2 regions of the Streptomyces sp. NPDC023573 genome follow, and region 1 is predicted to be linked to the other one. Evidence: riboswitches for the same ligand, from Rfam matches in the RefSeq annotation. Region 1 holds a riboswitch; the other holds the start of a gene.
What was found. Region 1 has a riboswitch for cobalamin ahead of ACZ32T_RS23415 (ABC transporter substrate-binding protein). Riboswitches for the same ligand answer to the same signal wherever they lie in the genome.

Region 1 (5,395 bases):
GGAACGGGAGCCATGGGTGCCGCGGGCGCAGCCGGGGCAGCCGGTGCCGCCGGCACCGCCCGCACGGCCTCCGGCGGCCAGGCGAAGGCCACCGGCACCACCGCCGGCACGGGCACCACCGGGGCCGGCGCGGGCAGGCACCGCGACACGGAGACGTCCTCCACGTCCCGCCCGCTCGCCGGAGCCGGAGCCGAGCGGTCCGCCGCGGGTGCCGGCGGCCGTGAGGAGATGGTCCGCTCCGAGGAGCAGCTCCAGGTCGGCACGGAGGAGTACGAGAGCGGGAGGGCACGTCTGCACAAGTACGTCGTGACGGAGAACGTCACACGGACGGTGCCGGTGTCCCACGAGGAGGTGCGCGTGGTGCGCGAGCCTCTGCAGCCGGGCGACAAGGCCACAGGCATGAAGGGCACGCACGACCTCGGCGAACAGGACGTCGAAGTCACCCTGCACGCCGAACGAGCCACCGTCCGCAAGGAGGCGGTCCCCGTGGAACGGGTCCGTCTCGAAACCAACAAGGTCACCGAGCAGAAGGAAGTCTCCGCCGAGCTCCGCAAGGAGAAGATCGACTACGCGGACGGCAAGGACGACATGGGCAGCGGCAAGGACATGGGCGGCGAGTTCGGCCAGGGACGTCGTCGCTGACCCCTCACACAGCGGCGAAAGGCCGCGCGACAGCAGCGAGGGGCGGACCCGGGCGGTTCACGGGCCCGCCCTCTCGTCCCGCCGTCACCGGTGGGCCGCTCCGCCCGGCAGGAACCGCACGGAGGGGCGTCCGTCGGGCCCTTCCGGCGTGACCACCGCGCGCACCCGGTACACGTCGGCGATGAGTTCCTCGGTGATCACCTCCGAGGGCGTCCCCCCGGCGACCACCCTGCCTTCCTTCATGATCGTGACCCGGTCGCAGAACATGGCGGCCAGATTGAGATCGTGCAGCGCGACCACGGCGGTGACGGGCAGCACGGCGACCAGGGAGAGCAGCTCCAGCTGGTGCTGGATGTCCAGGTGGTTGGTGGGTTCGTCCAGGAGGAGTTCCCGCGGCTGCTGGGCGAGGGCGCGGGCGATCTGCACCCGCTGGCGCTCGCCACCCGACAGGGTGTGCCAGGACTGGGCGGCGCGGTCGGCCAGTCCGGTGCGCGCCAGAGCCTCGCGCACGGCGGCCTCGTCCTCGGGCCCGGGCGCCGACCAGGCCCGGCGGTGCGGGATGCGGCCGAGGCGTACGACGTCCAGCACGCTCAGGTCGACCTGGGTGACCGCGTGCTGGTCGACGACGGCCACGCGGCGGGCCACGCCGCGCCGGCCGGTCTCGGCGAGCGTGCGGCCGTCGAGGGTGACGACACCCGCGCCGGGCGCGATCACGCCCGCCATCACCCGCAGCAGCGTGGTCTTCCCGGAGCCGTTCGGCCCCAGGAGCCCGACGGTGGTGCCGGGCGGCGGCGCGATGCTCACTCCGTCGAGGACGATCCGCCCGCCGGCCTCCCGGGCGACCCGGTCGGCGCGCAGGCCGTCGCCGGGGACCGCTGTCCGGTTCACGCGTTCCTCCGGGTGCGGTAAAGGACGATGACGAAGACGGGTACCCCGATGAGGGAGGTGACCACACCGACCGGGACCTCCTGCGGGTCGAGGACGGTCCTGGCCAGGGTGTCCACCCAGACCAGGAACACGGCTCCGGCGAGAGCGGTCACCGGCAGCAGCCGTCGGTGCCCCGAGCCCGTCAGCGCCCGGGCGGCGTGCGGGAGGACGAGGCCGACGAAGCCGATGGCGCCCGCCGAGCTGACCAGGGCAGCCGTCAGGAGCGCGGTGGTGCAGAGCAGCACGATCCGGGTGCGTCCCACGTGCACGCCCAGCGCGGCCGCGGCGTCCTGGCCGAAGGCGAAGGCGTCGAGCGTACGGGCGTGGCCGAGGCAGATCAGCAGGGTCACGGCCAGCACGGCCGAGCACATCCACACTTCGCTCCAGCCCACCCCGCTCAGCGAGCCGAGCAGCCAGAAGAGCACGCCCCGGGTCTGTTCGGCGTCGGCGGCGGTCATCACGACGAAGGACGTGAGCGCGGAGAAGAGCTGCATGGCCGCGACCCCGGAGAGGACGACCCGGTCGGTGGATCCGCCGAGGGTGTGGCTGAGCAGCAGGACGAGGGCGAACGAGCACAGCGCCCCGACGAACGCACCGCCCGAGACCGACACGGCTCCGCCGCCGACGCCCAGGACGACGACCACGACCGCCCCGGTGGACGCCCCGGAGGAGACGCCGAGGACGAAGGGGTCGGCGAGCGGGTTGCGCAGCAGCGACTGCATCACGGTGCCGCACACCGCGAGTCCGGCCCCGCACACCGCCGCCAGCAGGGTGCGGGGCATGCGCAGGTTCCAGATGATGCCGTCACGGATCGGGGTCAGCCGCCCGTCTCCCAGGCCGAGGTGCGAGGCCACCGCGGCCCAGACGTCCGGGACGGAGACACGGGCGGGCCCGATCGTGACGGCCACCGCGACGGACAGGAGCAGCAGGACGATCCCGGCGGTCCACAGGACGCCGTCGCGCAGGACCCGGACTGCGGGTGGCGTCCGGGCCGGGGGCGGCTGCTCCACCCGAACGTCCGGGGCGCGTTCGGTCCTCGTCACCCCGCGAGCCCGAACGAGCGCAGCCCGGCCGCGAGGCGCTCCACGCCCTCCACGGTCCGGACGGTCGGATTCATCGCCTGGCCGCTGAGCAGGACGTACCGCTTGTGCCGGACGGCGTCCATGTTCTTCGTGGCGGGGTTGGACTCCAGGAACTCGATCTTCTTCGCCGCGCTCTCGGCCGTCTGCGACTTCCGGCTCAGGTCACCGATGACCAGGACGTCGGGGTCGCGGTCGGCGACGGTCTCCCAGTTGATCTGGGGCCATTCCTCGTGCGTGTCGTCGAAGACGTTCTTCGCGCCCAGCTCCTCGGTGATGATGCCGGGGGCGCCGCAGCACCCGGCCAGGTACGGGGCTTCGGAGTTGGCGAACCAGTAGAGCATCGTGGTGCCGGACGCGTCGATGTCCGCGGTCGCCCTGTCGACGCGTGCGCGAAGGCTCTTCACCAGCTTCTCGCCGCGCTCCGGGACGCCGAACACCTTGGCCAGGTCGCGCACTTCGCCGTACACGCGGTCCATGGTCAGGGGCTCGGAGCGCGAGCCGTCGCCGCTGCCGGTGTTGTCCTTGCCCGCGCAGTCGGAGGGCGAGAGGTACGTCGGTACGCCCAGCTCCTCGAACTGGTCGCGGGGTGCCACCCCGCCCTTGCCGAGGGTGGACGCGAAGGAGGCGCTGACGAAGTCGGGTTCCTCGGCTAGGACCTTCTCGGAGGAGGGCTGGTTCTCGGCGAGGCGCTTCACCGTGGATTCGTCCTTCTCCAGGCCCTTCATCACCGGGTCCGTCCAGGTCGCGGTGGCGGCCAGCCTGCCGGCGAGGCCCAGGGAGAGCAGGATCTCGGTGGATCCCTGGTTGAGTGAGACGGCGTGACGCGGTGGCGAGTCGACTGTCACCGTACGGCCGCAGTTCTCCAGGGTCACCGGGAAGCCGTCGCCGGCGGCGGACCGGGCCGCGCCGTCGGAGGCGCCGCCGCCTTCCCCGCAGGCGGTCAGAAGGACAAGTCCCGCGATGAGCAGGGCTGTTCGGCGTGCGGTGCTGGCTATGGGCGGCACGGAGACCTCGGCGTTCTCTGGGCTCATGCGCGGAGCCCGTACGGAGTTCCGCTCCCGGTGCGGAAGCGGTTGCCAGCAGGTCTTCGGACTCGGGTTCGTCCGGACGGGGCGCCTTCCCGGTGCACCCGTGGGTGTCCCAGTGGCTGTGGCCCCGCCCGTCCCCCTCACCGCTGCGCGTCAGCTCCGGATTCGCACCGGATTCCCTGACTCCACGTGGAGTGTGACTGGCGTCTGCAAGCTATCACGCTGCGCGCCGCCTGCCCCGGGGGCCGTCGCCGGTACGGCGAGGGGTCTCTCCCTCTCCGTACCGGCCGGCCGTCGGGCGGGTCAGCGCTTGGGGTGAACCGATTCGCCGCTTGCGGGCTGCGGCTTTCCGCCGCGGCGGGCGAGCACGGACGTCGTGCCCCAGTAGGCGAGCAGGACGGCGCGCAGACCCAGGATCTCCAGGTGCTCGCCGAGGCGGCAGCAGACGGCCTGTCCCTTGCCTCCGGCGCTCATCGGGCGTCCGCCAGGCCGGTGTTCCAGGGGCCCTCGGGGTCGTCGTACGCGTCCGCGTAGCCGGGTCCGGCGATCGGCCAGTCGGCGAGCAGTTCCTCGGGCAGGGCGAAGGACTCGGCCAGCTCGGGGGCGTGCGCGGCGACGGCCGTGACGAGCTCCTCGACGGCCTCGGGCAAGGCGTCCACCTGAGCGGTGCTCAGGAGACCGGCGGCCAGCAGGTCGCCGCTGTTACGGGAGACCCATTCGAGGGCGAACAGCCGCTCCAGCTCGCCGATCCGTTCCCTGGCCGCCCCTTCGGGCAGTGTCGCGCGGGCCTCGGCGTAGGCCTGGGCGGCCTGCCGGTACGCGTAGGCTTCGACGCCGCGCAGGGCGGGGCCCGAGGCCGCGTTCCACCGGCCGAGGGTGTCTGTGTCGGGTGCCCGCAGCGCACGGGCCCTGGCGCGGGCGAACCAGATGTCCTGGACCGAGGCGAGTAGCCGGCCCAGGAAGTGCGGGTCGGCGAGGTCCCCGGGGTACGGGGCCCGGTCGGGGGCGTCGTCACCACCGCCGGGCTCTGCGGCGAAGAGCATGTCGGCCGCGGCCTTGGCGTACAGGGCGATGTTGTCGCCCTCCGCGGTGATGGCGCCCTCCACGCCCGTGACGAGTTCGGTCATGCCGTTGTTCTCCAGCAGCGCCTGGGCGCCGCAGCGTTCACGGCTCTCGACGATGACGTCGCGGGCCCGCCAGGTGATCCACGCCTTGGCGACGTCGACCAGCCTCACCGCGTCCGTCCGGGCGTCCTCGTCCGTACGGGCTTCCCAGCGCTCCTGTGCCCTGCGGTACAGCAGGCTCATGGCGAAGACCATGGCCATCGCCGAGGCGAGCGGTCCGTGGTGCGTCCGGTGGGCGTTCACCGGCACCGGTGGTGCGCCCCGGGAGCCGGAGATCATCCGGTGCCCGCCGTAGCGTACGGCGACCGCCAGGGTCGCGCGGGCCGAGCCCGCGGCGCAGGCGCTCATGGAGATGCGGCCGGGGGTGACCCGCCCGATCGCGGTGAGGAAACGACGCCGCCTGTCCCCTGGCCCCGTTCTGAACTCCCCTGGGACGTCGCCCTCCTCGGCTGGTCCCAGCAGGGCGTCCCGTGCCACGAAGACCCGGTCGAACGAGGTCAGGCAGTGGTCCACCGGGCTGCCCATCCGGGCCGGCAGCCGCCGCACCCGGACACCGGGCAGCGCCTGCGTGTCGTCGGTGAGCGGCACCAGG
Region 2 (5,395 bases), on a different contig from region 1:
CCTGGGCGGGCGGTCGTTCGGCACCTGGGTCACCTGGTTCCTGCTCGGCGGAGACCTCTACACGGCGTACACCTTCGTCGCGGTGCCCGCGGCGGTCTACGCGGCGGGCGCGGCCGGCTTCTTCGCCGTCCCCTACACGATCCTCGTCTATCCGCTGATCTTCACCTTCCTGCCGCGCCTGTGGTCGGTGTCGCACAAGCACGGCTACGTCACCACCTCGGACTTCGTCCGTGGCCGCTTCGGCTCGAAGGGTCTCTCGCTGGCGGTCGCCGTCACCGGCATCCTCGCCACGATGCCGTACATCGCGCTCCAGTTGGTCGGCATCCAGGCCGTCCTGGACGTCATGGGCGTCGGCGGCGGCGAGAACACGCACTGGTTCATCAAGGACCTGCCGCTGCTCATCGCGTTCGCCGTCCTCGCCGCGTACACCTACTCCTCGGGGCTGCGCGCGCCGGCGCTGATCGCGTTCGTCAAGGACGGGCTGATCTACCTGGTCATCGCGGTGGCGATCATCTACATCCCGATCAAGCTGGGCGGGTTCGACAACATCTTCGCCGCCGCCGGCGAGAAGTTCTCCGCCGCGAACGAGGCGGCCGGCAAACCGGTGGCCGGGCTCGCACCCGGCGTCTCCGGCCAGTGGGTTTACGCCACCCTGGCCCTGGGCTCGGCGCTGGCGCTCTTCATGTACCCGCACTCGATCACGGCGACGCTCTCCAGCCGCAGCCGTGAGGTGATCCGGCGCAACACCACGATCCTGCCGCTGTATTCGCTGATGCTGGGCCTTCTGGCGCTGCTCGGATTCATGGCGATCGCGGCCGGGATCAAGGTCGACAACGGCCAGCTCGCCATTCCGCAGCTCTTCGAAAACATGTTCCCGGACTGGTTCGCGGGCGTGGCCTTCGCCGCGATCGGTATCGGCGCCCTGGTGCCCGCCGCGATCATGTCGATCGCCGCGGCGAACCTCTTCACCCGCAACATCTACAAGGACTTCCTGAAGCCGGACGCGACCCCGGCCCAGGAGACCAAGGTCTCCAAGCTGGTCTCGCTGCTGGTCAAGGTCGGCGCGCTCGCCTTCGTCCTCACCATGGACAAGACGGTCGCGATCAACTTCCAGCTGCTGGGCGGCATCTGGATCCTCCAGACGATGCCGGCCCTGGTGGGCGGGCTCTTCACCCGGTGGTTCCACCGCTGGGCCCTGATCGCGGGCTGGGCGGTCGGCATGATCTACGGCACGGCGGCCGCGTACGGCGTCGCCAGCCCGACCCAGAAGCACTTCGGCGGGTCCTCGAAGGAGATCCCGGGCATCGGCGAGATCGGTTACATCGGTCTCACCGCGTTCGTCCTGAACCTCGTCGTCGTGCTCGTGCTGACCGTCGTCCTCAACGCGGTGAAGGCGCCGGCCGGTGTGGACGAGACCTCCCCGTCGGACTACACGGCGGACGCGGGCGACCCCGGCGTCAAGGTCGAGCTCCCGCCGGCCACGGCGGGCGCCCCGGGCGGCCACTGACCCCACAGCGGTCACTCCGGAGCAGGACGTCCGTCCCGGCAGGGTCCTCCCTGCCGGGACGGAGTCGTCTCAGGACCGGTGCCCGAGGCCTGCGGAAACGGGGGCGCGCCGCACCCGGCGTCTGGGGCAGACTGCCGCCCATGGACGTTTCGATCAGGCCGGCGCTGCCCGCTCAGTTCGAGGAGCTGGGCGAGATCACCGCGCACGCCTATGTGGGCGACGGGCTCCTGGACTTCGGCGCCGACGACCCCTACCTGGATCAGCTCCGCGCGGTCGGGCGGCGGGCCGCCGAGGCCGAGGTGCTGGTCGCGCTGGACGCCGACGGCAGGCTGCTGGGCGGTGTCACCTACGTCGCGCCGGGGAGCCCGTGGGCGGACATCGCCGGGGAGGACGAGGCCGAGTTCCGGATGCTGGCCGTCTCGCCGGAGGCCCGTGGGCGGGGTGCGGGTGAGGCGCTCGTACGTGCCTGTATCGAGCGGGCGCGGGCTGCGGGAGGGCTCACCGGGATCGTCCTGTCGACGCAGTCAGCCATGCTGGGCGCCCACCGGATATACCGCCGCCTCGGCTTCGTACGGACTCCCGAGCGGGACTGGTGTCCCCTGCCGGAGCTCTCGCTCCTGACGTTCCGCCTGGAGCTCTGACCCTTCACGACACAAGATGTGGTGGCTTCTTCAATCGGCACCCCCCACATGTATGCTCGACCTCGCTGTCGCCGCAGGGGAATCCGGTGAGAATCCGGAACTGTCCCGCAACGGTGTGATCGGTGTGCTCATCCGCACCCCGAAGTCCGAAGACCTGCCGACAGTGCGCCCGGCTCGACCGATCCGGGCGCCGATACGTCCGGGCCCCGCGGAGGGCCGGTGGACGCCGCGCGCCGTGCTGCCCTTTCCCGGGCGCCGTGTGCCCCCGGCTGCCCCGCTCCCGCAGGCCCTGAGCCGAGCGAGGGATAGCCCCAGTGACCATCGCGCCAGCCGACCCGGTTTCAGCCACGGAACCCGAAGGCCGCACGACCGACGCGCCCGGGACCGCACTGCTGCGGACCCTGACCGGTCTCACCGCCGATCTGCCCGACACCGACCCCGGACGGGTGGCCGCCGCCGCGCTGCGTGGCCGCAACGCCCGGTCGGACGAGGCCGAACTGCGCTCGCTGGCCACCGAGGCCGCCGCCGGCCTGATCTCCGAGGACCCCGCCTACTCCCGGCTCGCCGCCCGGCTCCTCACCCGGACCATCGCGGACGAGGCCGCCGGCCAGGGCGCCGTCTCCTTCTCCGCGTCGGTCGCCGTGGGGCATCGCGAGGGCCTGATCGCGGACCGTACGGCCGGGTTCGTCACGCGGCACGCCGCCGCCCTCGACGCGCTGGTCGAGCGGGCGCTCGCCGAAGGCGCCGACGACCGCTTCGGCTACTTCGGGCTGCGGACGCTGCACAGCCGGTACCTGCTGCGCCATCCGCTCACCCGCGATGTGGTCGAGACCCCGCAGCACTTCATGCTGCGCGTCGCCGCCGGGCTGGCCGAGGACACCTCCGAGCGGGCTCTGGAGGAAGTGGCCGCGCTCTACGGCCTGATGAACCGGCTCGACTACCTGCCCTCCTCCCCCACCCTCTTCAACTCCGGAACCCGCCACCCGCAGATGTCCTCCTGCTACCTGCTGGACTCGCCGCTGGACGAGCTGGACTCGATCTACGACCGCTACCACCAGGTGGCGCGTCTCTCCAAGCACGCGGGCGGCATCGGGCTCTCGTACTCCCGTATCCGCGCCCGGGGTTCGCTCATCCGCGGCACGAACGGACACTCCAACGGCATCGTGCCGTTCCTGAAGACGCTCGACGCCTCGGTCGCCGCGGTGAACCAGGGCGGCCGCCGCAAGGGCGCCGCCGCCGTCTACCTGGAGACCTGGCACGCGGACATCGAGGAGTTCCTCGAGCTGCGCGACAACACCGGCGAGGACCAGCGGCGTACGCACAACCTCAACCTGGCGCACTGGATCCCGGACGAGTTCATGCGCCGCGTCGACGCGGACACCGACTGGTCACTGTTCTCACCGGCGGACACCCCCGAGCTGGTCGACCTGTGGGGCGACGCGTTCGACGCCGCCTACCGGGCCGCCGAGGCCAAGGGGCTGGCCCGCAAGACCCTGCCGGCGCGTGAGCTGTACGGAAGGATGATGCGGACCCTCGCCCAGACCGGGCAGGGCTGGATGACGTTCAAGGACGCCTCGAACCGCACGGCGAACCAGACCGCCGAGCCGGGCCGGGTCGTGCACTCCTCGAACCTGTGCACGGAGATCCTCGAAGTCACCGACGACGGCGAGACGGCCGTCTGCAACCTGGGTTCGGTCAACCTGGGCGCTTTCGTGGTGGACGGCTCCATCGACTGGGAGCGGCTGGACACCACCGTGCGGACCGCCGTGACCTTCCTGGACCGGGTCGTCGACATCAACTTCTACCCGACCGAACGGGCCGGCCGCTCCAACGCCCGCTGGCGTCCGGTGGGCCTGGGCGCGATGGGCCTCCAGGACGTCTTCTTCCAGCTGCGCCTCCCCTTCGACTCCCCCGAGGCCCGCGCGCTGTCCACGAGGATCTCCGAGCGGATCATGCTGGCCGCCTACGAGGCCTCCTGCGACCTCGCGGAGAAGTCCGGCCCGCTGCCCGCCTGGTCCGAGACCCGCGCGGCGCGCGGCGTACTGCACCCGGACCACTACGACACCGAGCTGCACTGGCCGGAGCGCTGGGACGCGCTGCGCGCCCGGATCGCGAAGACGGGCATGCGCAACTCGCTGCTGCTCGCCATCGCGCCGACGGCGACCATCGCCTCGATCGCCGGGGTGTACGAGTGCGTCGAACCGCAGGTCTCCAACCTCTTCAAGCGCGAGACCCTCAGCGGGGAGTTCCTCCAGGTCAACGCCTACCTGGTCGACGAGCTGAAGAGACTCGGCGTCTGGGACGCGCGGACCCGTGAGGCGCTGCGCGAGGCGAGCGGCTCCGTGCAGGGCTTCGGCTGGATCCCCGAGGACGTGCGTGCGCTGTACCGCACGGCGTGGGAGATCCCGCAGCGCGGCCTGATCGACATGGCGGCTGCCCGCACGCCGTTCCTCGACCAGAGCCAGTCGCTCAACCTGTTCCTGGAGACGCCGACGATCGGCAAGCTCTCCTCGATGTACGCGTACGCCTGGAAGCAGGGGCTGAAGACGACGTACTACCTGCGGTCGCGCCCGGCGACCCGGATCGCCCGAGCGGCGTCCGCCGCCCCGATCCCCGAGCAGGCGCCCGCGCCCGACGCGGACGCGATCGCCTGTTCCCTGGAGAACCCCGAGTCCTGCGAGGCCTGCCAGTAATGACGACATCCGAGAACAAGAACCTGCTGGACCCGGGCTTCGAACTGACCCTGCGTCCCATGCGCTACCCGGACTTCTACGAGCGCTACCGGGACGCGATCAAGAACACCTGGCACGTGGAGGAGGTCGACCTGCACTCCGACGTCGCCGACCTCGCCAAGCTCTCACCCGGTGAGCAGCACATGATCGGACGGCTGGTCGCGTTCTTCGCGACGGGTGACTCGATCGTCTCCAACAACCTGGTGCTGACGCTCTACAAGCACATCAACTCCCCCGAGGCGCGGCTCTACCTGTCGCGTCAGCTGTTCGAGGAGGCCGTGCACGTCCAGTTCTATCTGACGCTGCTCGACACCTATCTGCCCGACCCTCAGGACCGTGCGGCGGCCTTCGACGCGGTCGAGGAGATCCCCTCGATCCGCGAGAAGGCGCAGTTCTGCTTCCGGTGGATGGACTCGGTCGAGAAGATCGAGCGGCTGGAGTCGAAGGCGGACCGCCGGCGCTTCCTGCTCAACCTGATCTGCTTCGCCGCGTGCATCGAGGGGCTGTTCTTCTAC

Region 2: it holds a riboswitch for cobalamin, as region 1 does, so the genes downstream of both, ACZ32T_RS19545 (ribonucleoside-diphosphate reductase subunit alpha) here and ACZ32T_RS23415 (ABC transporter substrate-binding protein) in region 1, are expected to answer to the same signal.

Annotation. Positions count from the first base shown of each region.
Region 1 covers NZ_JBVHKB010000007.1:226,095-231,489, forward strand. Annotated here, with positions in the region: gene ACZ32T_RS23400 (PRC and DUF2382 domain-containing protein) at 1-642, shown strand, start outside; gene ACZ32T_RS23405 (ABC transporter ATP-binding protein) at 727-1,530, opposite strand; gene ACZ32T_RS23410 (FecCD family ABC transporter permease) at 1,527-2,579, opposite strand; gene ACZ32T_RS23415 (ABC transporter substrate-binding protein) at 2,609-3,682, opposite strand; cobalamin riboswitch at 3,713-3,899, opposite strand; gene ACZ32T_RS23420 (hypothetical protein) at 3,983-4,153, opposite strand; gene ACZ32T_RS23425 (acyl-CoA dehydrogenase family protein) at 4,150-5,395, opposite strand, start outside.
Region 2 covers NZ_JBVHKB010000005.1:547,556-552,950, forward strand. Annotated here, with positions in the region: gene mctP (monocarboxylate uptake permease MctP) at 1-1,507, shown strand, start outside; gene ACZ32T_RS19540 (GNAT family N-acetyltransferase) at 1,648-2,148, shown strand; cobalamin riboswitch at 2,201-2,324, shown strand; gene ACZ32T_RS19545 (ribonucleoside-diphosphate reductase subunit alpha) at 2,463-4,841, shown strand; gene ACZ32T_RS19550 (ribonucleotide-diphosphate reductase subunit beta) at 4,841-5,395, shown strand, end outside.